Linked DNA regions of Cohnella herbarum. The protein of the gene in region 1 interacts with the protein of each later gene in a pairwise test. Links are inferred from orthologs where the notes say so. Each region holds a gene or a part of one and is shown on either strand. Other genes may lie near its edges. The genes, in order: purT and HH215_RS03290.

Region 1 (15,163 bases):
TTGTTTCTGCTATTGCAGTCATTATCGTGAAGCTATTGTTAGACGCATTCCTGCATACGGATGTAGGCCTCGCGCTAAGAGCGACTGGAGACAATGCCGGAATGATTCGTAGCTTCGGCGCTAACACCGATCTGACGAAGGTTCTAGGCGTTAGCTTATCCAATGGATTGGTAGCGGTTTCCGGAGCGTTGATTGCCCAACAGGGAGGCTTCGCCGATATTACGATGGGGGTTGGAATGATTGTCATCGGATTGGCTTCGGTCATTATCGGCGAGGCAATCTTCGGCACTAGAACCGTATTCATCGCTACGCTGGCGGTCGTGCTCGGATCGATCGTATACCGTATCGTTATCGCGTTGGCGCTTAGGGTCGAATTGTTCAGAGCCTCGGATTTGAAGCTTGTCACTGCCCTTATCGTTATCATCGCGCTCGTCGTACCGTATGTGCGGCGCATGATGAAGCAGAAGAAATTGGCGCGCAAGCGCACGATAGAGCTTACGGCAACGCTAGCCTCGGGTAAAGGAGGCAAAGTCTAATGCTGGATTTGGTAAACGTATCCAAATTGTTTAACCCCGGAACTTTGGATGAGAAGATTGCATTAATGGATGCGACACTGCGATTTAAACCCGGCGATTTCGTGACCGTGATCGGGAGCAATGGTGCCGGTAAGTCTACTTTAATGAATATCATCTCGGGCGTAATGAAGCCGGATATCGGCAAAGTGTTAATCGAAGGCAATGAGATTCAGCACATTCCCGAGCATAAAAGAAGCCGTTGGATCGGACGGGTATTCCAGGATCCGATGGCGGGTACGGCTCCGCGGATGACCATTGAAGAAAATTTAACCATGGCCTATAAGCGGGGCAAGAGTAGAGGGTTAGCCTGGGGAGCGACATCCGCCAAGCGGCAGTTGTTTCGCGAGCAGCTCTCTCGTCTCGGTATCGGCTTGGAAAATCGGATGAGCGCCAAAGTCGGGTTATTGTCCGGAGGAGAACGTCAAGCGCTAAGCTTGCTGATGGCTACGTTCACGAAGCCGCAGATTCTGCTTCTCGACGAGCATACGGCGGCGCTGGATCCGGCCCGGGCGGAGTTGATTACCCGACTGACGGAAGAAATCGTTCGGGAAATGAAGCTGACGACGCTCATGGTCACCCACAACATGGAGCAAGCGATCCGGTTAGGTAACCGTTTGATCATGATGGATAAAGGCCGCATTATTCTAGACATTACGGAGCAACGCAAACAAAGCTTAACCGTCGCGCAATTATTAGGAGAATTCGAGAGGATCAGCGGACATCAATTGTCGGACGATCGGATCGTACTCGGATAATTGCGTTACTAACCAGATCGCCGGAAGTTCTCGGCGATCTTTTGTACATTATTGATAATCGATGAATAGTTATTCGACTAAGATCAAAGAAACGATGATATAAATAATATTATCCAAATTTCGGTATTAAAGGAGTAGTTTTATTTTATTGTTGAATCATCGGGAATAAATGCGGTAAAATGAACTTAAGTTCCTAGGAAACATTTGGAGATCTATGAGTCATTGGACCTAATATCGGGAAGGGGATAGCCCGGTGAAGGATAAACATACGGAGCGTTGGAATACTTACGAACCCTTCCATGTCATTCTTGGGGATAAGAAGGTTGCCGATATCATCATCACCAATCACGCCCGGACGAGATGGACGGATCGGGTTGAAAGCGACAGAACCGGTTATTCCGATATTGCCGAGTTTATGTGGGAATGTTTGAAGGACGGCCGGATCGTTTCCTATTACCGGAACGAACAAGACGTATATACGATCGATGACGATCTTGTCTTTGTTGCGGAATTTGCCGTAAGCGAGACGGACACCGATCTGCTCGGCAATCCCCTGCACAAAATGATCGTCGTAACTTTCCTGGGAAGAATGTCGGAAACGATGGAATTGCGCGATTTGAAAACCTATTATTCTTGGCTACGTCATTCTAGGCGAATGACGCTCATTAAAAACAATCGTAAACGCCGTTAAGGCATTCCCATACACAGCAGCCGGGTAGGAGGGTTAACCTCGCCCGGCTGTTCGTCTTTTCGACGTACTTAAAACCTGACTTTTAGAACACATACTTATGGTATAATTCGATATAAATAATCGGACGGAAGGCGGGATAAAGTGGCGCTGAACGTACATCAACTGCATATCTTTTACACGGTCGCGGAACGCGGAAGCTTCTCGGCCGCAGCCCAAGCATTGCACATGACTCAACCTGCCGTCACGATGCAAGTACAAGCGCTCGAGGAGCGATTCGGAACGAAACTGCTAAATCGGACGACCAAGAAGCTAGTGTTGACGGAAGCCGGCCACCGGTTGTTGCCGCAGGCTCGTAAAGCGGTTGAACTTATGCGGGACACGGACGAGATGATGATTAAATTCATCGAGGAGTTGAAAGGGCGACTGCAATTCGCGGCCAGCTTGACGATTGGAGAATATGTTCTGCCGAGGTTGCTCGGCCCTTTTTTGCGGAAGTTTCCGGAAGTTTCCGTCGACATGAAAGTGATGAATACGACGGAAATCATTGAGGCCGTCGCTAACCAAGGCTTGGATTTCGGCATTATCGAAGCCCCTTGCGATGTGGCCGGATTCGACGCGGAGCCGGTTATGGATGACGAGTTGATGCTGATTACTCCCGCGAATCATCCTTTCGCTTATCGGGACGAGGTAACGCTAGAAGAGGTTATTCGCGAGCCGATGGTGTTACGCGAGAAAGGTTCGGGAACCCGGCAGATTATGGAGGATGAGCTGCTTCGTCATGGAATCAGCGAAGAGAATCTTCGGGTCGTGAGCGAATTCGGCAGCACGGGCGCGGTGAAGTCGGCGGTAGAAGCAGGACTGGGTTTGTCTTTGCTTTCCGTATGGACGATTAAACATGAGCTCTCGTTGGGACTCTTAAAACCCGTAAAAATCTCCGGCGTTCGTTTCACGCGTCAATTTTATGCGGTGCGACTGCAGTCCTCGTTGCTCCCGATGCCGGCAGCAGCGCTTTTACACGATCTGAGGGAGCTGTCCCATGAATAAAGTAGATTTGCATACCCATACGACGGCTTCGGACGGGATGTTCCCACCTGCGATGAATGTAAAGCTAGCGAAGGAAGCCGGGTTGTCGGGTCTGGCAATAACGGATCACGATACGGTAGCGGGAGTTCCGGAAGCGTTGTTAGCCGGAGCGGAGCTTGGCATCGCTGTCGTGCCGGGAGTAGAGATCAGCACATCGGAACAGGGGAAAGACATCCATATTCTCGGGTATGGAATCTCTATCGACGATCCCGAACTCTTATTGCGCCTTCAAGCTCTAAGAAATACGAGAAATCGCAGAAACGAGGAAATATTGACGAAGCTTGCGGAACTCGACATGCGAGTCACTCTCGAGGAACTGGAATCCGCTGCGGGCAAGTCCAGTAAGAAGGAAGGTTCGATCGGCAGACCGCATATTGCTCGGGCATTGATGGACAAAGGCTACGTAACCGATATTAGAGAAGCCTTCGATCGCTATCTCGGCGAGGGCATGCCGGCTTATGCGAATTTGGCGCGAATTGCCCCCGTTGAAGCGATCCGGTGGATTCACGATGCGGGAGGTATCGCCATTATCGCCCATCCGGGTCTTTACGATATGGACGAGCTTGTGCTCACGTTATTGGATACCGGGGAGGCGGACGGATTGGAAGCCTTCCACTCGAATCATGATCGCGAGATGGAGCAACGTTATGCGAAATGGGCGGCAGGTCGCGGCAAGATGGCGACCGGCGGATCCGATTTTCACGGAATTAAGGATGGGGTTTCTTTTCACGGCGCGCTCGGAAGTCGGTGGACGGATGCGGATATCGTAAATAGGCTAATAATGACGAAATAATAAAAGCGGCTGAACAGGAGGTTCCTGTCAGCCGCTTTCGTTATTTCACTGTCGAAGGCATCTGTTGGACAAGGCTTTCGTCCGGAGTCACGAACAGCGTCTTCTGCCCGTCGTAGATGACGAAGCCGGGTTTGGCCCCGTTCGGCTTGCGGACATTGCGAATGCGGGTATAATCGACCGGAACGCTGCTGGAAGCTCGGCCTTTGGAGTAATAGGCAGCCAATACGGCGGCTTCGCGCAAAGTATCATCTCCGTATTCCGTGCCGCGAATCAATACATGGGAGCCCGGAATATCTTTCGTATGCAGCCACGTATCCGTAGACATCCCTAACCGGTTGGTAACGTAATCGTTCTGCGTATTGTTTTTCCCGACATAGATCGGAATTCCTTCGCTTGAAGTGTAACAGAGAATGGAAGGGGCATCTTTCTTTTTCTTCTTCATCCCTTTTCTTAAACCGCGTTCCCGGATGTATCCTTGCTCGATCAGTTCCTCGCGGATTTCTCCGATATCGTTCGGCGTAGCCGACTCGAGTCCTTGCAGGACGGACGCCAAATATTCTATTTCCGTTCTCGTGGATTCCATTTGCTCGGTTACGATCGCCCTGCTGTTCTTCTGCTTATTGTACTTGCGGAAATACCGCTGGGCATTCTCGTTCGGCGTCAGAAGCGGATCGAGGGCAATGGTCACCATTGGTTGCTCCTCCTCGTAATAATCGACGACGTCCACGGTTTTATCGCCGCGTTTGAACGCGTGCAAATGCGCGGTAAGCAATTCGCCCATTCGGCGAACGAGATCGGCTTCCTCCGCTTCCTTGAGCGTATCTTGCAGCTTTAGAAGCTTCTTCTCGTTTTTCGCCATTTCATTGAGCAGGAACCGGTTCAAATCCGTCGTCCGTTGCCGGACCAAATCACGGGAAGCTTTGTCTCTATAGAAAATTTCAAGGCATTGATGCATCGAGTCGAAAGCTTGCGCCTCGCCTTTCGCATGAGTCAACGAAACGGCCGAGAACAAAGCCTTGCCATCCTCCGACAGGACGATATTCGGCTCGTATTCATGCCCCGATACCTGCTTCATCATTTGGTCGAAAACCGTCCAAGGCTCTTGCCGCTGAGTTGCCGCCCGGTAAGCAATCTCGCGGGTAACGAGAGGACTCAGCCCGGTATAGGCATGAAGAAGGGCGCCGGAGACGGCATTCTCGTCGGTTATTCGATTCGCGGGAGGAACGGAAGCCATCGTTGCTTCGAAACTAGACATAGTAGCGTCTAGCGGATTGACTTTGTCTTGGGACGGCGGCGAAACATACGCGCTTCCGGGCAATACGACCCGGTAGCTGCTAATAGCCGGCGTAACGTGCCGAATCCCGTCGTGGATAATGCCGGTTGCCGGATCGAGCAAGATTAAGTTGCTATGGCGCCCCATGATTTCCAGAACGATCGTTTTGAACGAGGAGTCCCCCAATTCGTCGCGGTGGCGCACGTCGATTTCGACGATTCGCTCCAGACCGACTTGACGGACGGCTTCGATGACCCCGCCTTCGCAATATTTACGCAATAACATGCAGAACATCGGGGGCTCCTGAGGATTCGCCCACGGTTGTTCGGTCCAATGAATGCGCGGCATGGAGGGGTGCGCGGATAATAACAATTTGCCGTTTACGCCCTGTCCTCTAATATGCAGGATCAGTTCGTTGTCCGTAGGTTGATATATTTTATGAATGCGAGCTTTGACGCTTGCTTGAAGCTCGTGTACGAGCGCTCGGGTAACGATTCCATCCAATGACATAGCCGTGTCTCCTGTCGCATCGCTTGGGATGCGCGATTTTCTGTCTTCCTATGATGCCATACATCGTAACAAAGGGAAAGCTTTGCTCGCGGAAAGGGACAACCAAGCGGGATATTTCCCGGCTTGTCTGAATACATATAGGGCATAAATGCGGATAAGGCGGAAGGGGATGACCACAGTGGAAGGAAAGGCATGGCACCAGTTAAGCGAGGAACAGTTGCTTGAGACGTTGGGCACTCATATTACGAAAGGACTTTCACCGGAAGAAGCGTCCAATCGATTGCAGGCGCTAGGGCCTAATGAGCTTGCGGAGAAGAAGGGAGAATCTCCCCTTAAGCTTCTGCTTAATCAGTTTAAGGATTTTATGGTGCTCGTATTGCTTGGCGCGACCGTAATCTCAGGATTGCTTGGGGAAATGCTGGACGCCCTGACGATCGTGGCGATTATATTGATCAACGGTATTCTCGGTTTCTATCAGGAGTTTCGCGCCGAACGATCGCTTCGCGCGTTGAAGGAACTGTCCGCTCCTTCGGCTAAAGTCATTCGCGACGGACAGTATCATCATATCCCCGCACGGGATCTCGTAGCGGGAGATATCGTTCTCCTCGAGAGCGGAGATCGGGTTCCGGCCGATCTTCGTTTCGTCGAATGCAACGAATGTTCGATCGACGAGGCCGCGCTAACGGGAGAATCGGTGCCGGTCGTCAAGGAAGCGACTCGAATCATAGCGGCCGAACTGCCTCTCGGAGATCGGAAAAACTGCGGGTATCTCGGAACGATGGTAACGAGGGGAACGGCTAAAGGTATCGTAACGGTTACAGGGATGCAGACGGAGATGGGGAAAATCGCCGATCTGATCCAGCAGACGGAAGAAGCGGATACGCCGTTGCAGCATCGGCTCGAGCAACTGGGTAAAATTCTGATCATCGTGGCGATAATTCTGACGATCGTAGTGGTGCTAGCCGGGATTTTGCACGGACAACCGATGTACGAAATGTTCCTCGCGGGCGTGAGCTTAGCGGTTGCCGCGATTCCCGAAGGCTTGCCGGCCATCGTAACGATCGCCCTCGCGCTCGGGGTACAGCGAATGATCAAACGAAGGGCGATCGTGCGCAAGCTCCCTTCCGTCGAGACGTTAGGCTGCGCATCCGTCATCTGCTCGGACAAAACCGGAACGCTGACGCAAAATAAAATGACGGTAACGCAGCTGTGGCTGGGCGGCAGATCGATCGAGGTTACCGGAGAAGGGTACGAGCCGGTCGGCATGCTTCGCGAGTCCGGCAAAGGCATCGACGCGAAAGGGGATCCGTCTCTGCGCAGGCTGACCCAGATCGCGGCTCTATGCAACAATTCGGATCTATCGCAGCAGGAGAAAACGGAAGATCCGAAGAAACGCAAACCAGGCAAAGCCGAACAAGTCGGAGGCGAACCGCTGGAGTGGAAAATCAAAGGCGATCCTACGGAAGGGGCTTTGCTCGTACTCGCGGCCAAAACCGGAATGGTCAAATCCGCGTTGCAAGCCTTGTATACCAGGGTCAAGGAATTTCCGTTCGACGCGGAGCGCAAAAGAATGTCCGTTCTCGTCTCGCATCAAGGCGGGAAGCTGATCTGCACGAAGGGAGCGCCGGATCTGCTTGTCGGACAATGCTCCTATGTTCTATGGGGCGATCAAGTCGTTCCGTTTACGGGTACTTTGAAGCAGAAGGTGCTGACGGCGAACGAAGCGATGGCTCGAGAATCTTTGCGTGTCCTAGGTTTAGCTTACCGGGAAGTCAAGTCATACGACGAATGCGGCAACTACGAGCAAGCCGAAACCGGCCTGATCTTCGTCGGGTTGACGGGAATGATGGATCCTCCGCGGAGAGAGGTCAAGGAAGCCATCCACAAATGCCGCCAAGCGGGCATCAAGACGGTCATGATCACAGGGGATCACGGCATTACGGCGGAAGCGATCGCGAAGACGTTAGGGATTATCGGACGCAACGGCAGAGTCGTGACGGGAACGCAGTTGTCGGCCATGAACGATGAAGAATTGGAGCAAATCGCCGACGAAGTACAGGTATATGCGCGGGTATCTCCCGAACATAAGCTCAGAATCGTTCAAGCGTTGCAGCGGCGCGGTCACGTCGTCGCGATGACGGGAGACGGCGTGAACGACGCTCCGGCGGTGAAAGCGGCGGATATCGGCATCGCGATGGGGATTACGGGTACCGACGTAACGAAGGAAGCATCCGCGCTCGTCCTCGCGGACGACAATTTCTCCAGCATCGTCGCCGCGGTAGAGGAAGGTCGCGGAATTTACGAGAATATTCGCAAGTTCATCCGTTATCTTCTCGCATCCAACGTCGGAGAGATCATGACGATGTTCATGGCGATGATGGCAGGTCTTCCGTTGCCGCTTGTGCCGATTCAGATTTTATGGGTGAATCTGGTCACGGACGGACTGCCGGCCATGGCGCTCGGCGTCGACCAAGCGGAGAGCGATCTCATGCAGCATAAGCCGCGCTCCGCCAAAGAAAACATCTTCGCCAGACGTCTTGGCTGGAAGATTATCAGCCGCGGCATTCTGATCGGCGTATGTACGCTGGGCGCATTCATCGTCGCTCTGAAAGCGGGAGCCGGACATCCGCAGCAGCTCATTCACGCGCAAACCGTTGCTTTCGCGACGTTAGTCATGGCGCAGCTCATTCACGTATTCGATTGCCGCAGCTCCCGTTCGATCTTCCATCGCAAGCTGCTGGAGAACAAGTTCCTCGTGCTGGCCGTGCTGTCATCGCTAGTGCTTATGCTCGCGGTTCTATATGTACAACCCTTGCAGCCGGTATTCAAAACCGTTCCTCTAGATCTGCGCGATTGGGCGCTGGTTCTTGTCGCGGCAGGCATTCCAACGTTCGCGATGGGAATCGGAAGCGTGCTCGGCACGTCGAAGCAGAAGAAAGGCGGCAAGATCACGTTCGGTGGAAATTCCGCTCCTCCAACGATGGCGAGATAAGACGAACAGCCCCGCGCCGAATAAACCTTCGGCGTCGGGGCTTTTTTCGGCTTCGAGTCGGCGGCAAACATCCCAGAGGCGTCATCGGTTATCGATAAGGACGAATTGTTCGGGGTGGGAGCGGATATAAGAGCTAATCGATTTCAGACTGTCGGTGCTAACGGCTTGGAAACGTTCGAATAGATGACCCGTAACGTTAAGAAGCTCCTTATCTTCATCTAGATGTCTAAGCGCGGCGTCGCCCCAAGTCAAGCCCAGTTCGAGATTCCTTGCTTGAAACGTTTCTTTAGTTTCCTCCAGCAACCGAATCATGGAACGGTCTCCGAAAAAATTCAAGCCGTTCATAACGCCAGACCAGTATCCGGATTGATCAAGCAAATAGGACATCCAGCAGTAATATTCCGCCGCGGAATTTATGGCGTGGTCGTACATCACTCTGAACATGCATAAAGCCTGTTGTCCTTCCGTAAGCTCCGAGATGGCTTGTGATTTGATGGTTGCGTTCTTGCCTCGGATTCGTCGGAAGGTTGGTTCCATGCAAGTCCAGCTTAAACGTTCGTCGCTTAAGGAATCGAAGTCGTTCTTGGTTATTTTCACTATCGCCATTTGATCTCTCCTTTTTTGACTAACATGAATGTCAACCAAAAGAACAAAATTTTTTCTATCCCCTTAATACCGCCAAAGCCGAAGCTACGGTTTGCTCCAGAACGAGTTTCAACCGTTCCTTGACCGCACTGTCAGCGGTTCCCCCCGAGTTAAGTTCTTGCTGCAACTGATCCATGTAATTCGTGCCCTGGGACACGGCTCCCCAGAACTGCAAGGCCAACAGGTTGGCGTCGCCTTGACGAATCGTTCCTTGACGAATCCCGTTTTCTACGGCTTTCCTCATCGGCTGAATTAAGCTCTTCATCCATTCGAACGGAGAAAATTCCTCGGACGTATACAAATAATGAACATCCAGGCTGATTCTAGAGAAGAAGCGGGATCTAGCCGGATCTTCAAGCACTTGCTTGCAAACGATCGTCGCATATCCTGCGAACAAATCAAGGGGAGGACCTTCTTGCTCGAAATAGGATTCGGTGAACTTGCGCGTTTCGTCCATCATGGAGTCGTAAAGCTCGCGAAACAGCGTTTGCTTCGATTTGAAATAATGGTACACCAGTCCGCGCGCCAGACCGGCTTTCTCCGCGATTTCGCCGATTTCGGCAGCCGCGTAGCCCTTCTCCGCGTAAACGGCGACGGCAGCCCGTAATATTTCTTGCGAGCGTTGTTTGCGGATTTGTTCATTTTGTTCCTTCGTGCGCGGGGACATGTAGCATTCCTCTTTTTCATTGACATTCATGTTAATCAAAAATATACAGAACGTACCCGTCGAAGTCAATCAACGGATTACGCATAGGCGCGGAAGGTGAGTTCGTAAGCTTTCGCATTCGGAATTTCGATAGTGGATTCAAAGACTCATCGTGTATAATAAACGGTATTGAATACGTGTTAGCAGGAGGAAACGGAATCATGTACATAAGCAAAAAATTGATGTTGCTCGGCTCTGGCGAGCTCGGGAAAGAAGTCATTATCGAAGCGCAGCGGCTCGGAATCGAAACCGTCGCGGTGGACCGATACGACCACGCTCCGGCGATGCAGACTGCGCACAGGAGTTACGTCATCGATATGTTGGACCGCCAAGCGCTGCGCGAAGTCGTGGAACGCGAGAAACCCGATCTTATCGTACCGGAGATCGAAGCGATCGCGACCGCGGAGCTCGTGAAGTTAGAGGAAGAAGGATACCGAGTGATTCCGACCGCGCGGGCGGCGCAACTGACGATGGATCGAGAGGGGATCAGGAGGCTGGCTTCGGAGACGCTCGGTTTGCCGACGGCCGGGTATCGTTTCGCCGATACTTATGAGCAATTCGCGGATGCCGCAAGGGAAATGGGATTCCCGTGCGTCGTTAAACCGCTCATGAGTTCATCCGGTAAAGGGCAAAGCGTCTGCCGCTCGGAAGAGGATCTGGATCGGTGCTGGAAAATCGCGATGGAAGGCGGCCGCGTTCAGCAGGCGAGAGTCATCGTCGAGGAATTTATTACGTTCGAATCGGAAATTACGCTGTTAACGGTTCGGTCCGTAAACGGTACTTTGTTCTGTCCCCCGATCGGTCATATCCAGAAAGACGGAGACTACATTGAATCGTGGCAACCGCACGAGATGACGGAAGTACAGATCGCGGAAGCGAAAAGAATCGCCGGAGTTATTACGGATGCGCTCGGAGGTACAGGGATTTTCGGAGTGGAGCTGTTTCTTGCCGGAGACAAAGTATACTTCAGCGAAGTATCCCCGCGTCCGCACGATACGGGATTGGTCACTTTGGTCAGCCAGAACCTGTCCGAATTCGCTTTGCACGTAAGAGCGATATTAGGTTATCCGATCCCGGAAATCTATGTCATCGCTCCAGGGGCAAGCCGCCCGTTAAAAGCGGACAAGGAGTTAGCGGAATATCGGATCGAAGGGATAGGGGAAGCGTTGTCCGTTCCGCAGACGCAAATGCGCGTATTCGGCAAACCGGTTACGAAGGCGGGACGCAGGATGGCGGTCGCTTTATCGACCGGAAACTCCGTCTCGGAAGCGCGCGAAAGAGCGAAGAAGGCTTTGGATTCCCTTCGCATCGAAGGGGAATAACTTCCCCGATAGTCGGAAAAGTGCAAACAAACGGAGAATTGTTGTATGCTCATCCCTTTGAATGACCGTTATGATAAAAACATAAACCGGAAATCGGTACGATGACGGGCTTACATTCTCGGGAGGTATGGAACAATGGAATTCACGAAAATGCACGGATTAGGAAACGACTTCATCGTCGTCGCAGGAGAGCAGCGCCTTCCGGACGATGTGGCGGAATTAGCCATACGGACTTGCAACCGATTTTTCGGGATCGGCGCGGACGGCTTAGTGTATATTTTGCCTTCGGACAAAGCGGACTTTAAGATGCGGATCATCAACTCCGACGGATCCGAGGCGGAGCAGTGCGGCAATGCGATCCGTTGCGTGGCGAAATACGCGTACGATAACGGCTTGACGAGCAAGAAGGAGTTAACGATCGAGACGTTGGGCGCAGGCGTTCAGCCCGTCCAATTACAGACGTCGGAAGGCAAAGTCTCTCTCGTTACCGTCGATATGGGGCAGCCGATCTTGAACGGATTAGACGTACCTACGACGATCGACGCGAATCCGGTTATCGGCCATACCGTATCGGTCGACGGACGCGATTTCGCCTTTACGGCCGTCTCCATGGGAAATCCTCATTGCGTCATCTACGTGGACGACGCGGCCGGATTCGATCTGGCGACATGGGGACCGAAGTTGGAGAAACATCCTTTGTTCCCGCGAAAGATCAACGTGGAGTTCGCTACCGTCAATTCCCGCAGCCAAGTGGACATGCGGGTATGGGAACGGGGCGCAGGTCCGACATTGGCTTGCGGAACGGGAGCCTGCGCGACGTTGGTGTCGTCCGTCTTGAACGGCTTGACGGACCGCCAGGCGACGATTTCCCTGGCAGGCGGCGATCTATCGATCGTCTGGAACGAGGACAACGACCGGATTTACATGACCGGTCCGGCAGCGTTCGTGTTTACGGGCAACTTAAACTAATTATGGGCGATAAGTTAAGTTCATTAGCAAACCAGCCGGCGCCGGCTGGTTTTTTTGCGACTATTCGGAATAAGCCCATATTCGCCGAAACCGGGTTTACTTCTTCCGATTCCTGTGGTATTCTCTAATTCGATACTTATAGAAATATACTTTTTCGAAGCCGGGGTGAGAGGACGATGGTCGAGGATAACGCGGAGATCGGGCAAGCGGTTAAGGTATACAAGGCGTTGGGAGAGCCGACAAGGCTGAAGATCGCTCTGTTGCTTACCGAGGAGAAAAATTTGTGTTGTTCCGATATCGGCAGCAAACTGGAATCCGTCGCCGGTTCGACGCTGTCGCATCATCTGAAGCAGCTCACCGATTGCGGATTGCTTAATCTTCGCAAAGACGGCACGTATATCTACTATAGCGTCAATCGTGATATGGCGGAGAAGTACGCGCCCTATTTGTTGGTGTAATTTTTTTTGACCTATATTTCTATATATTTAGAAATATAAAAACAAACAATTATTGGAGCGGAGAGAGAGGAGTTTGAACAACATGTCGAATTCTTGGAAAATTTACATGCTGGCCGTCGTTAGCTTCTTGGTAGGAACGTCGGAAAATATTATCGCGGGAATTCTGGATATGGTCGCCGGAGACGTCGGGGTGTCGGTCGCCGCCGCGGGACAGCTCATTACCGTCTTCTCGCTGGCTTATGCGTTCGGTACGCCGATTCTGATGGCCCTCACCTCGAGAGTAGAACGAAGGAAGCTTATGTTGGCGGCGCTGGCCGTATTCTTCGTCGGAAACGTCGTTGCGGTCACGGTAACCGGATATCTTTCGCTGATGGGCTCCAGGGTTATATTGGCTCTAAGCACGGGAGTGTTCGTCGTGGTCGCGTTAACGGTCGCGGCCAAACTGGCTCAACCGGGCAAGCAAGGAAGCGCGATCGCTACGCTCGTTATGGGATTCAGCACCTCTCTAATCATTGGCGTACCGTTGGGCAGAGTGATTGCTTCCGCTTACGATTGGAAGCTGATTTTTGCGGGAATCGGCGTACTGGGACTGCTGGCGATGCTTGCCATTCTGCGTTTGATCCCGAGATCCGCCGGAGAGGAGCCGGTGCCGATCAAAGCGCAATTCGCATTGCTTAGGAATCCTAAGATCGCCGTCGCCTTATCGGTTACCTTTTTCTGGATTTTCGGTTATTCCATTGTCTATACGTACATTTCCCCGTTTCTCCTGACGGTTACGGGAATGGGCGAGCGGGCCGTAAGTATCGGCTTGTTCGCGTTCGGCATCGCGAGCTTAATCGGTTCTAAGCTTGGTGGGTTCAGTACGGATAAGTGGGGAATCCCGCGAACTTTGATCGGAGGCATGCTGCTTCATTCCGGGGTGTTGTTCCTGATAGCCGCCTTCTCGCAATCGGCTGCCTTAATGTTCCCGCTGCTCATGTTATGGGCTTTCGCGGCGTGGTCGTCCGGACCGACGCAGCAATATTATTTGATGACTTTGGCACCCGAGGCTTCCGGCATTATGCTTAGCTTGAATTCTTCCGTGCTGCAACTGGCCATGGCGGCCGGGGCGGGCATCGGGGGAGTTATCGTGGAAGGGGCATCATTGTCCGCGGTCGGTTGGTTAGGCGCGCTGGGGGTCGCGATAGCGGCAGCCTTGGCGGCAACCTCATTCGGTCTATCGAGGGCGAGCGCAAGAGCGGCGTTAGATGAGAAAAAGCTGCGAGTAACCCAGGTCGAACCGGAAACGATTCCGTCCCGATAAGTGAAATTCCTTGCAACCCGATCCTTAGGATCGGGTTTTTCCATTTTCCCCGGCTCGAAATTGTGCTACATTAAGAATACTTTAGAGATGGAATGGAAGGGGAAGCTTCATGAAACCGGATTTGCGAACGGCGCTCACTCTTAAGCCCCTGGTCGGCGACGGCGCGATGGCGACGTACTTATACCAACTCGGCTTGCCCGTCGGGGTATCGTTCGAGGAATTTAACTTGCTCAAGCCGGACGTCATTGCCGACGTTCATCGCCGCTACGCGGCCGCGGGAGCGAATATTATCGAGACCAATACGTATTCCGCTCAACATAATCGATTGTCCAAATACGGTTTGGAGAAGAAAACCGAAGAAATCAACGCCGCGGGCGTCGCGATTGCGCGCAAAGCCGTAGGCCAGGACGCCTACGTGGTCGGCTCGATAGGAGCCGTTAGGGGCGGAGCGGGTAAAAACGTAAGAACGGCTATCGTAAAACGCGATTTCGAGGAACAGATCGGGGCGCTGCTTGCCGCGGACGTTGACGGGCTGTTGTTGGAGACGTTCTTCGATCTCGAAGAGTTGTCTTTGGCTTTATCCATTATCCGGAAAAAAAGCGATATCAGCGTCATTTGCCAATTCGCGGTAGAGGATCCTCACCGGACGCACGACGGCATTCTGTTGCCGGACGCTTTCCGCCGGCTGAAGAGCGAAGGGGCGGACGTTATCGGGTTTAACTGCCGAAGCGGTCCTAACGGCATCTTGCGCGCCCTCGAGACAATCCCAAGAGATATAGGCGTGCCGTTAAGCGTATTTCCGAATGCCGGCATTCCGGATTACGTAGACGGCAAAGTCGTTTATTCCGCGACGCCGGAGTATTTCGCGTCCTCCGCGATTAAATTCGCCGATGCGGGAGCGAGATTGATCGGAGGCTGTTGCGGAACGACGCCGGAGCATATCGCGGCTATCGCCGGAGCTCTTCGCGGCTATTCTCCGCAAACGCCGGAGCAAAACGCGGTCCAAGCGGGTACCGCTCAGCCCGAGCAGACGGTTGAAGTTAACGAAGTATCGCCGCCTCAGATCGTTGAACCGAGCATAGTCGATC
Region 2 (15,129 bases), 1.4 Mb from region 1 along the record:
CATCTCGTTCTTCGTAAATAAGTAACCCAAGAAGGCGGATGCCCCTACCGTAAGAAGCGTTCCGACTACCGTTCTGTAGATCGAGACGTAGGCCGCTTCGGCCAATCCGTCGATCTTCAACACGTTCATGTAGTTATCGAAATGAACTTCTCTGGGGTAGAAAGTAATATACCCTGCCGCGCTCAGATCGTTGGAGCTGATCGTGTTGATGAATAAGTAATAAAAAGGATAAATGCATGTCAGCGTAAATAATGCGAACAGCGTATAGTTAATCGCTTGAAAAGCGATGCCGCCAGTAGTTGTTTTCCTCATCTTCCGCATACCGTCTCTCTTCCTCCCCTTAGATGATAGATTCGCCCCGCACGATCTTGGACATCGAGTTGGCCATGAACAACAGCATGACGCTGATGACCGACTTCAGCATGCTGACCGCCGTCGCGAAAGGGAAGTTGTTGGCGAACGCGATATTGTACACGTACAGGTCCAACACCTCGATCGAATCTTTGTTCATCGCGTTCTGGAAGGCGAAATACTGATCGACGCCATTGTTGATGAAATTGCCGATGGACAGAATGAGAAGAACGAAAAACGTAGGAATGATGCCGGGCACCGTAATATGCCATATTTTCCGAAAACGGCTCGCTCCGTCCACTTCCGCGGCTTCGTATAATTCTTGGTCGATTCCCGTAATCGCGGCGAGATAGAGGATAGCCCCCCAACCTAGCGATTTCCACCAATACCAAGCGATCATAGTCAGCCAGATATTCGAGTTGGTAGCCAGGAAGTTGATTCCTTCCTCGATGAATCCCAGCTTAATCAACAAAATATTCACGATCCCGTTATCCACGGAGAAGAGGGTGAATGCCAAAGCGTAGACGAGAATCCAGCTAATAAAATTCGGAATCGTCGTTAGCGTCTGAACGATTTTGCGGAACCAGGCCGTGCGGATTTCCGATAACAAGATCGCGAACGCCACGGGAAATACGGAAGTGATAATGCCAAGCGTGCTCATCGCTACCGTATTCTTCATGACGCGCAGAACCTCTTCCATCTGGGTCGGATTTTGCGCGATCGACTTAAACCATTTCAGGCCGACGTAAGGCGTGTCGGATAACGGAATGCCGGGAGTGAAATCGTAGAAGGCATAGATCCACCCGCTAATCGGCAAATAGTAAAAGATAAAAGTCGTTACGAGAAAAGGAAACGCCATAAGGAACAACTTGTATTTGTTCGGTAGCGTTCGGCATTTGCCCGTTCCGCGGCTTTTATGGCTTTCGATGGGCGTGGTAGGTAAGGCCATGGCAGTCGTCTCCTGTCGCTTGTTTTGCTCACGTTTTTATTGTAAGAGAAATAATCGGCGGGCGAGAGCGACAAGAGCCTCCATACGTCGGACAACGGTTGGCAATCAACGAACGAAAATCTCACCCCGTCGAACCGATTTCCCTCCTTCTCCTCTTTCTTAGCAAAAAAAGAAGCTTGCCCGCAAACCGTTATCGGCTTGTGGCAAGCTTCTTCGCTTATTGCATATTACGCGTTAATTCGTATATAGTCGATTCTCGGTCATCGTAACCAGTTGGGCGCGGATTTCCTCTAAACCTGCCGCAGCTTCCGCCCACCAGGCTTCCGATGAAGGGAAACGGTGTTTGATCGTTTCTACTCCGCCATAAGCCTGATCCAGCTTACGCAATTGTCGCGAATCTTCCGGTTGAGCTCTTTTCTCTCGATTAAGCATTTCTCCTACTTCCCTATATAAGCGTTCAATAAATAAGCTTCCGTTCATCTTTTCCATTGCTCCTACCTCCTGCGCCCAATGTTTTCTTGGGCTTTCTCTATTTATATGAGATTAAACAGCAACTTCAGAATCGAAACATCATTTAACTTGAATTAAGTTTAGCCATCGACAATGTTATTTCCAACTCTATCTATTTTTCTCACAAAACAAAAAAGAAACAATCCAATGTTCCACCAACAAAATATGCCATAATTGGAATCATAATAGAATAGGCTTACAAGGGCGGTCGGCTATTCTCCCGGGAGGGAGGTGATGCCGCGGAAGTTAAGGAGACACTGACGCTAATGATTTCATTTGCGACATTGAAGTATTTCATGTTGAAATATTCTGTAAACAGATATCAGCTAATTAAAACTTCAAATCGTCTTCTTCCTATAATCAAACAAAAAAACACCACTCCCTATTGGTTTTGTTTCAACCAATAAAAAAGTGGTGTTTGTGTTTTCCTTACGCCAAGCCTCCTAGCTCACCTTATGCTCAATCCGGAGCTTATCGGCAACCATCGCGATAAACTCGCTATTGGTCGGCTTGGATTTCGCGATGTTGATCGTGTAGCCGAACAGATGGCTGATCGAATCGATGTTACCGCGCGTCCAAGCGACCTCGATCGCATGGCGGATAGCGCGTTCGACGCGGGATGGCGTTGTTTTGAACTTTTCGGCGATGGCCGGGTATAACGTCTTCGTAATCGCGCCGAGAATTTCGATGTTGTTGTACACCATCGTAATCGCTTCGCGCAAATACTGATAACCTTTAATATGCGCCGGAACGCCGATCTCATGAATGATGCTCGTGATATTGGCGTCCAGATTTTTCGGCTTGCCGATCTGAACGATGTTCGAACGATTGCTGCTTGAAGAAGATGAAGTCGTTACGGAGGAGGCAACCGAGTTACCGCCGGCTAATTGGCGAATCCGGTTAGCTAGAACATCCATATCGAACGGTTTAAGTATGTAGTAAGAAGCGCCAAGTTGCACCGCGCGTTGCGTAATGTTCTCCTGTCCGAAAGCCGTCAGCATAATAATCTTGGGCATTGGCGATAAATTTAAATCCCGCAATTTCTCCAGGACGCCAAGTCCGTCCAAATGCGGCATGATAATATCGAGGATCATGACATCCGGTACCCTACGTGTTTCTTCCAGTTGACGGATGACCTCTTCTCCGTTGTACGCGACTCCGATGACCGTCATATCATCCTGCTCTTGGATGTACTCTGATAATAAATTCGTAAATTCTCGGTTGTCGTCTGCTAGGAACACTTCAATACGTGGCAATGTCTGGTCCTCCCTTTCTCTGTGCGAGAATAAATTGACGAAAAACGATCATCGTTTCTCTGTTTATCCGTTTTCGACATCGCCTTTCGGTATTCCTTCTCGATTGAAAAATTTTTCTTTATTTATTTATTAAAATCGAATATAATATTTAATTTACGTCAGAACACGTCAAATCATGATTTTTTTCGCATATTTTCGACAAGGGTTTGTCTTCTCCCTGATAATGCAAAATCTAAGGCGTTAAACCGCCTTAGAAGTCGCTTGATCTGCATTTAGCATAATCCCCGCATCTTGAAGCATCCATTCGATGAAGCATCCATAGCCGGAAGAAGGATCGTTTACGAACACATGGGTAACCGCTCCGACCAATTTGCCGTTCTGAATAATCGGACTTCCGCTCATGCCTTGCACGATGCCGCCCGTACGTTCCAACAACTTCGGATCCGTGATTTTGATCACCATGCCTTTGGTTGCGGGAGACGATTGCTTCGCGACGTGCACGATCTCGATATTAAATCGTTCCACCTTCTGCTTCTCTACGACGGTCAAGATTTGCGCCGGCCCTTCCTTCACTTCTTCCGCGAATGCGACGGGCATCGGCTCGGGATTATACGCGTGCTCCGGAAGTTCCTTCATCTGACCGAATATTCCGAAAGGAGTATTACGCTCCACGCTGCCAAGCGTACGACCCCCTTTAATGATATTCGCTCGTTTCTCGCCGGGTTCTCCGTTCTGGCTTTTGGAAATGGAGTTCACGCTGGATTGCAGAATTTCTCCGCTTCCTACGACGATAGGAGATTGAGTATCCATATCCGTTATGACATGTCCCAAAGCGCCGTACACGCCTTGATCCGGAGCGTAGAAGGTCAATGTGCCGACCCCAGCCGCGGAATCGCGTATATACAAGCCTAGACGCCACGCTTTGTCTTCCTCGTCGAATGCGGGATTCAACGACGTCTTGAATCGTTCCTTGCCCCTTTGCACTAACAATTGCAAAGCTGATCCGTTACGCCCGGCCGTCTCGGCGATCGGAGCGATCTTGGAAATGTCGTTGCAGGCTTGACCGTTAATTTCGACGATGAGATCGCCAAGACGTAACTTGGCCTCCTCGCCGGGCGATACTTTAGCGTTCGTCTTCGTTTGGACCAAATGATGTCCGACAACCATAATTCCCGCTGATTTGACCTTAACCCCGATCGTCTGACCGCCAGGAACGACGCGCAAATCCGGCACGACTTGAAGACGAACCGTTTTGAACGGGATTTTACCGAATAGCTTAAGCTTTAGGTTCGTTACGCCGCTATGCTTCGGTTGAATGGATAAAGGCTGACTGAGATCGACGCGCACGGAGGCGTGATTGCTTCCGTTAATTCCGGCGACTTGCGGATTCAAGCTTCCCTGGGCATGAACAGGCATGGCATAGTGGAGCGATACCGCTTGTCCTTGAAATAGCCTTAATTGATTGGGAAACTTCGCGAAATGTTGAAAAGGCGTTGAGCAGACGGCGATGCATAGCATAAGAACGACAACGAGACCTAAACGACGTTTCCTGGAGTGTTTCTGGTACAAGTTCTCACGCTCCCCTACAGTCTGAACCGGCTCTTTGTATGTCGCCGATAACGTACCTATAAGGTAACCGTGCCTTGCCTCTTTTATGTTCCCAAAAAGCTTCCTTTTCGTTTGTTTTTTCGCGCCATTACGCGTTTTTTCGTTGTTCGGCCAAAGTAAGCATTTCTTGTGCATGATGGCGAGTTTTTTCCGTCACTTCCACCCCGCCCAACATCCTTGCCAATTCTTCGACGCGTTGCTCTTCAGACAGCTCCGTGACTGAAGTTTGAGTGCGGTCTTGCGAAGTCACTTGCTTATATATTTCGTATTGATGGTCCGCCATGCAAGCGACTTGCGGTAAGTGAGTAATCGCGAAAACCTGGCAATGGCGAGACAGCAAAGACAGCTTCTCCGCAATGGCCTGTGCGGCTCTGCCGCTAACTCCGGTGTCGACTTCATCGAATACAAGAACGGGAATTTTATCGATTTTAGCGAAGATCGCTTTAAGGGCAAGCATGACCCGGGACATCTCTCCGCCGGAAGCGATCTTAGCTAGCGGTTTAGGGGGTTCTCCCGGATTGGTCGAAAGAACGAATTCGGCGGAATCCGCTCCGGTACTCGTAAGGGCGGCTGTCCCCAGCTTCACCTCGAACACTGAACGCTCCATTTGAAGATGAGCAAGCTCCTGCTCGATTTGTTTAGACAAATCCCTGGATGCCGATCTTCTGATCGAGCTTAATTTGTCCGCGCTCGTTTGGAGCTCCTTATGCAAAGCCTCTTCTTGCTCGGTTAATTCCTTAAGCAGTTCGTCCCGATTATCGAGCTGATCGGTTTCCGCTTTGATTTTGGTTTGGTAACTTAAAATGTCTTCGACCGTCTCGCCGTATTTCCGTTTCAATCCGTGCAGAAGGTCTAGTCTCTGCTCGATTTGGGCGAGTCTTGCCGGATTAAATTCGATTCCTTCTTTATAATCGCGCAGTTGATACGCGCTATCTTCCACTCCATAATAAGCGGACTGTAATTGCTCCACTAGCGGCTGCAGCGTAGCCGGGTCGACCTTAACGATATCCTGCAGCTTCGTCAGAGCTCGCGAGAGCGCTGCTAATCCCTTGGTCCCGTATAACAGGTCGTAAGCTTCCGTAACGGCATCGGTCAATTTCTCCGCATGGGATAGCTTGCGTCTTTCGTCGGCAAGGGATTCATCTTCTCCCGCTTTTAATCTCGCCGCCGCGATTTCCTCCAATTGATACCGGTACAGATCAAGCATCTGCATGCCCTGACGCGACTTTTCTTCCAGCTCGCGCCGTTCTTTGTTCACCGCTTGATATTGCTGATACAGCTTGCGATATACCGATTTCTCGGGTTGAATTTCTTCGGCCGCGAATAAATCCAACCATTCCAAATGTTTATCGATCCTTAGCAACGATTGATGCTCATGCTGTCCATGGATATTGACCAGATGCTCGCCGACTTCTCTTAGCATTGTTAAGGTCACGCTCTGACCGTTAATGCGCGCCGATGACTTCCCATGAGACAAGAGCTCTCTGCGGATCAGCAAGGTTTCTTCCTCGTCCGCTTCGATGCCAAGACGTTGAAGCGTCTCCCATACGGGATGTTGGCGCGGCAGATCGAATACCGCCTCGATATCGGCGCGATCGCAGCCGTGGCGAATCATTTCGGCAGATCCTCTGCCTCCAGCCGTCAAAGTCAAGGCATCGATAACGATCGATTTACCGGCACCGGTCTCGCCGGTTAGCACGTGAAAACCAGGGTGAAACGTAACGGATACATTCTCGATAACAGCCAAGTTATGGATGGATAATTCCCGAAGCATGAATTGCCTCCTTGATCCTCAATCTCTATTGGTAATCGTTATTGCATCATCTCGTAAATACGTCCCAGTACGTTCTCGCCTTCGAGCTTCGTCTTGCTGATAAGCAGCGTAGTATCGTCTCCGCCGATCGTGCCGATGATTTCCGGCCAATCCATGCCATCGATCAGCGCCGCGATCGTGCCGGCCGTTCCCGGAAGGCATTTCAATACGACCAAATTATCGGCAGAGTCGGCATTAACGAAGTGATCAAGCAATGCGCGCTTGAGTTTATGAGCTGGATTGAATCGTTGATCTTGCGGCATCGAATATTTATATCTTCCGTCTTCAAGCGGAACCTTGATCAACTGCATTTCTTTAATGTCGCGCGACACCGTCGCTTGGGTGACTTGCATGCCTTCCATGCTAAGCGCGTCCACGAGCTCCTCTTGCGTCTCGATTTCACGCGAACTGATTAATTCCCTTATTTTACGTTGCCGTGGTCCCTTCATTCCTCGCCAGCCTCCACTTTGAATCGTACAGTTTTTAATTGCTTATCGTGAGCTACGATCACGATCCCTTCGCAATCCGGGAACAATAACGCATAGACGAGCAATCGCTCGCGTAACCCACTCGCCGTCCAATCCATCGGTTGTCTTGCGCGTTCCATCTTAACCAGATAATACTTGTGGTCCTTAAATGCCAAATAATCGAAATAAAGCCTTGTAGGCATCGTAGGCCCGTCGTTCAAGACAACCCCGAGCGAGATACGATGTTTGCCCGAGAGCACTTCATAATCTTGCTCCCTCAGAAGTAATACGGTTTCGTCTTCTTCTACCCCGCCCGCAAGCGCCAGTTTTCTCAGCCGCGAACCGGGAGGTTCGTGCAACCAGCGGTCAAACCGTCTGAAAACCCACCATACCATAATTGCCGCGGCGACCAGCATAATGATCCAATCTCCGAACTTATCCAAACTCCGACCTCCAAATCATTCCGTCAACGGGAGGAAAATGGGCTGTATGGACATGATGTTCAGTAGCTCTCTTTTCTTTCGAGATCGGACCTTAATAATCCTCTTTCACCAAGCTATGAAAAACCCGAAGCTCGCCCTGCGGGTCCGGATCTTGTCCTCCGGCCGATCATCGGCAGCTCCGGGTCATCCGGGCAAAGTCTATCAAGCATAAACGGCCTCCGTCGTCCTTTGGGATGACGGGGGAACTTTTATGTCGGAGACATTTCAGAAAAGTAAAGCGGTTTTTTACTTTCTGAAATGTGGGAAATCATGACGTACCTCTGCGGAACGTGGAACTTGCCTCGTCGACGGTCTGCTTGATCGTATGGCTTAACGTTTCTTCCGTGAGTTCAGGCAGAGGTTGGCCTTGCTTGGATAACACCCAGTAGGCCAGAAATTCGATATTCCCTTCCCCTCCGGTAATCGGCGAATACGTGAGCCCTTTTAACTCGAACCCGAGTTCATTCGCGGAAGTAAGCACCTCCCGAAGGACGCTCGCGTGCACGGCAGGGTCACGGATGACTCCGCCCGTCTTGCTGACCTGCTCTCTTCCCGCTTCGAACTGGGGCTTGATGAGCGCAACGGTCCTACCGCCTAATTCCAGCAATCCGGCAAGAACCGGCAGAATGAGCTTAAGCGAAATAAACGAAACATCGATCGAAGCGAACCCGGGTTTCGGTCCATTCAGCTGATCCTCCGACATATGCCTGAAGTTCGTACGCTCCAGCACCTGCACGCGTTGATCTTGACGCAAGGAGTAGTCTAATTGATTGTATCCGACGTCGACGGCATATACGCGCGATGCGCCGTTCTGTAACGCGCAGTCCGTAAACCCGCCCGTTGACGCCCCGATATCGATCATGACGACGTTATTTAAATCCAATTCGAAATGCTTGATCGCCTTCTCCAGCTTTAAGCCCCCGCGGCTAACGTAAGGATGGAGCGCTCCCTTGACGGTTATCGCTGCGTCGCGCGGCACTTTCGTGCCCGCTTTGTCCATCCTCTCCGTTCCGATGAAGACCAACCCGGCCATGATGGCGGCTTTGGCTTTTTCCCGGCTTTCGTAATATCCGAGCTCGAGAAGCAAAACGTCTAAGCGCTCTTTAGAAACGGTTGTTTTTTCCATTAAGTGGCCCTTTGCCTTTTGCGTACCGCGAGCGACGCCAATTGTTTGGCAATCGATTCAGGAGTTAAGCCGGTTTCTTCGCGTTGTTCCTTGATCGTTGCATGCTCGATGAACCTGTCGGGTACACCCGCAAGACGGATGGAAGCGGGATTAATCCCTTGCATGGCGTAAAATTCAAGAATCGCGCTACCTAAGCCGCCTTGAATCGTCCCTTCTTCGGCGATCAACATCGGAATCTGCTCCTTGCTCATTGCAATCAGCATTTTCTCGTCCAACGGCTTAACGAACCGGGCATTAATGACCCGGATGTTGATACCGTCTCGCTTCAACAATTCGGCTGCTTCCTCCGCGACTTGAACCATCGGTCCGATTGCCAACACGGCCGCATAATCACCCTCGCGTACCGTTTCCCACGAACCGATCTCGATCGGTTTCATTTCGTCGTCGAACCCGACGCCCGTTCCCGCGATTCTAGGATAACGAACCGCGATCGGTCCGCCGTCGTAATCGACAGCCGTCTTTAACATGTTTCTCAACTCGTTCTCGTCTTTAGGCATCATCAGAACCATGTTGGGAACATGCCGTAAAAACGCGATATCGTAAACTCCGTGATGCGTCTCGCCGTCCGCGCCGACGAAACCGGCCCGGTCGATCGCGAAGATCACGTTCAAATTTTGCCGGCAAATGTCGTGCACGACTTGATCGTATGCCCGTTGCAAGAAAGTCGAATATACGGCGAAGACGGGCTTCATCCCTTCCATCGCCAGCGCCGCGGACATCGTAGCCGCGTGCTGTTCGGCAATCCCGACATCGATCATCCTGTCCGGATACTTTTCGGCGAATTTCAGCAAGCCCGAACCTCCCGGCATCGCGGGAGTCACGGCAATAATTCGCTTATCTTGATCAGCCAATTCGATCAAAGCGTTCCCGAACACCTCCGTATACATAGGTGGACCGACAGGCTTGACGACTTGACCGGATTCAATTTTGTAGGAACCCGTAATGCCATGCCATTTATGCGAATCGGCTTCCGCCGGAGAATATCCTTTTCCTTTCACGGTCAGCACGTGTACCAGCACGGGACCTTCTACGTTGTCCGCTTGCTTGAACGTTTCGAGCAATTTATTCACGTCATGACCGTCCACCGGCCCGAAATATTTCAATCCGAACTCTTCGAACAACATGCCGTCCGGCGCGATGAGATACTTTAAGCTGTCCTTCACGCGATCCGCCGTACGGGCTAGCTTGCCGCCGATCGCCGGCACTTTGCGCAGCAGCCAGTCTAATTCGTCCTTCGCCTTGCGATAGATTTTCTCGGAGCGAACTTTGCCCAAATAATTGTGAATGGCGCCGACATTCGGTGCGATGGACATTTCATTATCGTTCAGCACGACCATCAGCTTGCGTTTCTCGTGACCGATATGGTTTAAAGCTTCAAGCGCCATACCGCCCGTTAGCGCTCCGTCGCCGATTATCGCGACGACCTTGTTCGTGCCGCCTTGATGATCGCGCGCCAAAGCCATCCCGATCGCCGCGGACAGGGATGTACTGCTATGGCCGGCTTCCCATACGTCGTGCTCGCTTTCGTTGCGTTTCACGAATCCGCACAATCCGTCTTTCTGCCGCAACGAATCGAAGCGGTTTTGCCGCCCCGTTAGCATCTTATGAACGTAGGCTTGATGTCCGACGTCGAAAATAAATTTGTCCTGCGGACTGTTATACAAATAATGCAACGCGATCGTCAATTCAACGACGCCTAGATTCGGCGCGAGATGACCTCCCGTTGCAGATAATTTCTGAATTAGAAAATGCCGAATTTCTTCAGCCAACTGAGGAAGATCGGGTAGCGTTAATTTTTTTAAGTCAGTTGGACTGTCGATATGCTCGAGCAGCAAGTGGTGTTCCCCGCTTTCCCCAAATGGATATTACCGCTAGTATAACATATCTCCAAACAATGCCCAAACTTCAACATCGTTAGTGGATACGCGACAACTTGCCCACGCGTAATAAGCCCGAATAGCAACTGAGCGTGGTACAACTCAAACGCTATAGGGGCTAAGGCGTCTTCGTGTTAATGGTCTCGTTTTAACAAATAATCGGAAATTTCGATTAACCTGTCCGGTTTTGCCAATCCGGCCTTCATTAGCGCTTCGTTCGCTTCTTTCGTTAACTCCGCGACCCGTTTACGGCTTTCGTCCAATCCGATCAAGAACGGATAGGTCACCTTTTCTTGCCTTTCATCGCTCTTCACCGGCTTGCCGAGCTTATCCGCGGAACCGGTTAGATCGAGGATGTCGTCTTGAATCTGGAACGCCAACCCTACGTTCCGACCGAACAGTCCGAACGCTTCCAACTGCTTTTCGCTCGCTTCGGCCGCATGACCTCCGGCTCTAAGCGAGAATGCGATCAAATCGCTTGTTTTATGCAAATGGATGTTCTCCAATTGTTCAAGCGAAGTGACGCCCTGCTCTCCAAGCATATCGTCTACTTGACCGCCGACCATTCCGGATAATCCCGCATACTTGCTCAGCTCGGTAACAACGGAGAGAACGCGCTCCGGCGGTACTCCGTGCTTCAAGGCATCCGTAGCAACGTGGAAGGCGTGAGTAAGCAATCCGTCCCCGGCCAATATCGCCATTGCATCGCCGAAAACCTTGTGATTCGTTAGAATTCCGCGTCGGTAATCGTCGTTGTCCATCGCCGGCAGATCATCGTGAATAAGCGAGTAGGTGTGAATCATCTCTACCGCGCATGCGAACGGCATCGACTTTGCCGCCGATTGTTCGTCGCCCTTGACCGCTTCCGCGGCGGCAAGAACGAGAATAGGACGTAATCTCTTCCCTCCGGCAAGCAATGAATAATCCATCGCTTCAAGAAGCCTGACCGGAATAGACCCATCTTTAGCAAAAACCGATCGCAGCGCCGTTTCCACTAGATCCTTCTGCAACTGTAAATAAGTATGTATTTCTACCGAAGTCGTCACGTGAATACCCCTTTGCCTCCTGAAGCCTTAGGCTTCTTCTTTCGTCGCTACGAAAGGCTTGCGTTGAAATCCGCCATCGCCTTCCACTAACGTCTCGATGCGACGTTCAACCTGCTCGAGCTTCTGACCGCACAAGCGGGACAACGACATCCCTTCTTGAAACAGCTCGATGGCGGTTTCCAGCGGCACGTCTCCGCTCTCCAGCTTGGCAACGATCGTTTCCAGCGTTTCCATCGCCTGCTCGAAGGTTAAAGCGGGCGCTTCGCTTTCTTTAGCGGAATTACCCGCAGTACCGTTCTTAGCCATTGGTTCGCTCCTCCCCATGAATGCCCCAAACCTGGCAATCCAATTTGCCGTCCGTCAATCTTACGCGGATCAAGTCGCCCGGTTGCACCTCGTTAATCGTACGAACCAACGATTTCTCCTGCTCGTCATATACTAAGCTGTATCCGCGCGCCATTACCTTTAACGGGCTCAAAGCGTCCAAATGGCGAACGATCGAGCCGTACTGGCTTTGGCGCTGGCGAAGGATACCGTTCATGGCAAGCTCCAACCCTCTCGTCGCCGAGACGATCCTCTTGCGGGCGAACGCCGCCTGCTGATTCGGATTAACCGCGGACAATCTTCCTTTCAAACGCGATAATCGCTCCTGAGCGCGGGATTGTTCGGTTCGAATCCGATATTGCAGCCGGTCTCTTAGCCTGTCCAGGCGCTCCGCTTGAACGAGCAAGCTTCTCCTTGGCTGCGTGAAATACGGAGATCTCGCCGCATGCTGCCAACGTTCCCTTGCCCTGCCGAGCAAAGCGGACAGCGACTTCGTCATTCTCTGCTCCAGATGCACCAAGCCCATCATAAGCTCGCCCGTATGTCTTACGGCAAGCTCCGCGGCTGCCGTAGGCGTAGGCGCTCTTAGATCCGCCGCGAAATCGGAGATCGTGAAGTCGGTCTCATGGCCGACGGCGGAAATTACGGGGATTGCCGAAGCCCGAATCGCTCTTGCGACGGCCTCTTCGTTAAAAGCCCATAATTCTTCAAGCGATCCGCCTCCCCGTCCGACGATCAGTACGTCCGCTTCGCCATGCGCGTTCATCGCTTGGATCGCTTTGACGATCGACGGCGCTGCGCCTTTTCCTTGCACGGATACGGGATACAGCAATACGTGCACCCCGGGATTGCGACGCTCGAGCGTGATCAGAATATCCCGCACCGCCGCCCCTGTAGGCGAGGTAATTACGCCTACCGTACGCGGATAAGACGGCAATTGACGCTTAAGATGTTCAAGGAATAGGCCTTCCGAATCGAGTTTCCTCTTTAATTGCTCGAAAGCCAAATACAAGCTCCCGATGCCATCCGGTTGCATCGCCGTCGCGTAAAATTGATATTGCCCGTCTCTTTCGTATACGGAAACGCCGCCGCGCGCCAACACTTTCATTCCGTCCTTCGGAGCGAATGGAAGCCTGGCGTTATAGGAGGCGAACATGATGCATTTCAGTCTTGCGCCTTCGTCCTTCAGCGTAAAATACATATGGCCGCTGGAATGGAACGTAAAGTTGGATATTTCGCCTCTTAGCCAGATGTCTTGGAGTCCGGTGTCGCCTTCAAGCTTCATCTTAATGAGGCGGTTAATGTCGCGAATGCTTAACGCGCGCGCCGGGTCCATCGCTTGGCTCCTTCCTATCTCCTTGCTTGTTTAGCAGATTTAAGCGTATTCGCCATCAACATCGTAATCGTCATTGGACCGACTCCGCCAGGAACCGGCGTTATCCAACCGGCCACGTCGAGCACGTCGTCGTAATCTACATCTCCGCAGAGCTTACCATCCGGCAACCGATTCACGCCTACGTCGATCACGACGGCTCCCGGCTTAACCCATTCCTTCTTCACGAGCTTAGGAACGCCTACTCCGACGACCAGGATATCCGCTTGGCGGGCAATCTCTGCAATGTTCGGAGTACGCGAATGGCAGATCGTAACGGTCGCGTTCTCTCGTAGCAGCAGCATTGCTACCGGCTTACCTACGATGTTGCTTCGACCGATGACCACCGCATGTTTACCAGCGGGGGAATTCCCCGTCCGCTTCAACAGCTCGATCACGCCCGACGGCGTGCAAGGCAACAAAGCGTCGTCGCCGATCATCAGGTTACCGACGCTTACCGGATGGAATCCGTCGACGTCTTTCTCAACAGAAATCGCGTCGATGATCGCTTTTTCTTCGATATGCTTCGGAAGAGGCAACTGGACGAGAATGCCATGAATGTTCTGTTGTTCGTTATATTTTCCGATTAGCGCAAGCAGCTCTTGTTGAGTCGTCTCCGCCGGAACCCGGATCACTTCGGAGTGATAGCCGAGCTGTTCGCAAGCTTTCGCCTTGTTCCTTACGTACACTTGCGAAGCTGCGTCCTCGCCGACTAGAATGACGACCAACCCCGGAGTAACGCCCTGCTGCTTCAATTGCTCGACTTCCTGAATCAATTCTTCGCGGATCGAATCCGATATTTGTTTTCCGTAGATGATTTGTGCGCTCACAGCTTGTCGCCCTCCTGCGATTGTTTGTCTTCTCTCTCTCTCAGCATGCGTCCAAGCACGCCGTTCACGAATTTCCCGTTCTCTTCTAAGCCGAAATGCTTCGCCAGCTCGATCGCTTCATTGATGACGACCTTAGGCGGAACGTCCTTGCGGAACATCATCTCGTATGCGGCCAAACGCAAAATTTGCCGATCAACCCTCGATAGGCGATCGACCTGCCAGCCCGTCAAATAAACGACGAGACTTTGATCAATAATCTCTTGGTTTTCCTTAACGCCTTGCACCAATTCGCGAGTGAATGCGTCGATGTGCTTCAGTTCGGCAACATCCGTACCGATCTCGTTGTCTTGACGCGCTTCCTCCATTACGATATTGACGGCCTCGTCGCCGGTCACGCCGTTCATCTCTATCTGGTACAAACTTTGTACCACGATTTCCCTTGCGAGTCTGCGCTTCATGTATCCTCCCGAATGCTTCTTATCGTTCAAGCTCTGTTACTTTTTATTATGATGCTTTTAGAGGTATCTTAACTTAAGCCAATAAAACAAAAAAACCCATGAGCATCTATTCCATCGGAAACTGCGGAGCCTGGCTTGCGCTCCGCCGTCCCTGCCTGGGCAAGAACATTCACAGGGATTATCGTGACCAAGGCCAACGGTCGGCGACCCAATCCGTCAATTTCTCGAACGGTAAGATCGGCCCGCGCCGTTCATCCTTATGTTTTCCAATCCAATAACCGATGCCAATGAGCAAAGCGCAGAAGAGCATATCCCAGAAACCGCTAAACAAATAAATGATGCCGAACAGTAGACCTGCCGCAATCCCCGAGATTCTTCCCCCGTAGGATTCCCACCAGACTTTCCACATAGGCGGTTCTCCCCCCTATTCTACACGGCTCTTAAAAGTAGTTGGCGCTTGAGTCACGTTCGCGATGAATACGGAAACTTCCGCGACCGGAATACCCGTCGCCTCTTCGATCTGCTGAGATACCGTGCGCTGCATCTCTTCGGACATCGTCGGAATGGAGCCTTCTCCGTCTACGAATGCCCTGATCAGAA

Evidence for each region.
Region 2: the proteins of purT (region 1) and HH215_RS03290 interact in binary tests that used the Escherichia coli proteins (3 or more experiments, as listed by UniProt). The link is inferred for Cohnella herbarum from one-to-one orthologs.

What each region holds. Positions count from the first base shown.
Region 1 is NZ_CP051680.1:2,213,546-2,228,708, reverse strand. What follows is about bases 9,449-12,264. They hold purT (phosphoribosylglycinamide formyltransferase 2), read left to right. Parts: upstream 9,449-10,184; coding sequence 10,185-11,345; downstream 11,346-12,264. Other genes in these bases: dapF (diaminopimelate epimerase), read left to right, coding at 11,481-12,264; HH215_RS09990 (TetR/AcrR family transcriptional regulator), read right to left, coding at 9,449-9,984. Also shown: HH215_RS10030 (ABC transporter permease), read left to right, coding at 1-536; HH215_RS10025 (ABC transporter ATP-binding protein), read left to right, coding at 536-1,330; HH215_RS10020 (hypothetical protein), read left to right, coding at 1,584-2,021; HH215_RS10015 (LysR substrate-binding domain-containing protein), read left to right, coding at 2,163-3,065; HH215_RS10010 (PHP domain-containing protein), read left to right, coding at 3,058-3,897; HH215_RS10005 (Rqc2 family fibronectin-binding protein), read right to left, coding at 3,938-5,680; HH215_RS10000 (calcium-translocating P-type ATPase, SERCA-type), read left to right, coding at 5,859-8,672; HH215_RS09995 (hypothetical protein), read right to left, coding at 8,754-9,278; more of HH215_RS09990, read right to left, coding at 9,334-9,448; more of dapF, read left to right, coding at 12,265-12,314; HH215_RS09975 (ArsR/SmtB family transcription factor), read left to right, coding at 12,491-12,772; HH215_RS09970 (MFS transporter), read left to right, coding at 12,855-14,075; HH215_RS09965 (bifunctional homocysteine S-methyltransferase/methylenetetrahydrofolate reductase), read left to right, coding at 14,185-15,163. UniProt on the Escherichia coli protein: Involved in the de novo purine biosynthesis. Catalyzes the transfer of formate to 5-phospho-ribosyl-glycinamide (GAR), producing 5-phospho-ribosyl-N-formylglycinamide (FGAR). Formate is provided by PurU via hydrolysis of 10-formyl-tetrahydrofolate.
Region 2 is NZ_CP051680.1:801,191-816,319, reverse strand. What follows is about bases 9,590-12,371. They hold HH215_RS03290 (polyprenyl synthetase family protein), read right to left. Parts: upstream 11,546-12,371; coding sequence 10,634-11,545; downstream 9,590-10,633. Other genes in these bases: xseA (exodeoxyribonuclease VII large subunit), read right to left, coding at 11,844-12,371; xseB (exodeoxyribonuclease VII small subunit), read right to left, coding at 11,573-11,851; dxs (1-deoxy-D-xylulose-5-phosphate synthase), read right to left, coding at 9,590-10,457. In the rest of the region: HH215_RS03340 (carbohydrate ABC transporter permease), read right to left, coding at 1-321; HH215_RS03335 (ABC transporter permease), read right to left, coding at 341-1,300; HH215_RS03330 (hypothetical protein), read right to left, coding at 1,535-1,789; sporulation transcription factor Spo0A, read right to left, coding at 2,254-3,066; SpoIVB peptidase, read right to left, coding at 3,307-4,635; DNA repair protein RecN, read right to left, coding at 4,763-6,448; ahrC (transcriptional regulator AhrC/ArgR), read right to left, coding at 6,487-6,936; HH215_RS03305 (hypothetical protein), read right to left, coding at 6,933-7,397; HH215_RS03300 (TlyA family RNA methyltransferase), read right to left, coding at 7,705-8,562; more of dxs, read right to left, coding at 8,562-9,589; more of xseA, read right to left, coding at 12,372-13,205; bifunctional methylenetetrahydrofolate dehydrogenase/methenyltetrahydrofolate cyclohydrolase FolD, read right to left, coding at 13,220-14,071; transcription antitermination factor NusB, read right to left, coding at 14,068-14,529; HH215_RS03265 (DUF2273 domain-containing protein), read right to left, coding at 14,708-14,938; alkaline shock response membrane anchor protein AmaP, read right to left, coding at 14,954-15,129.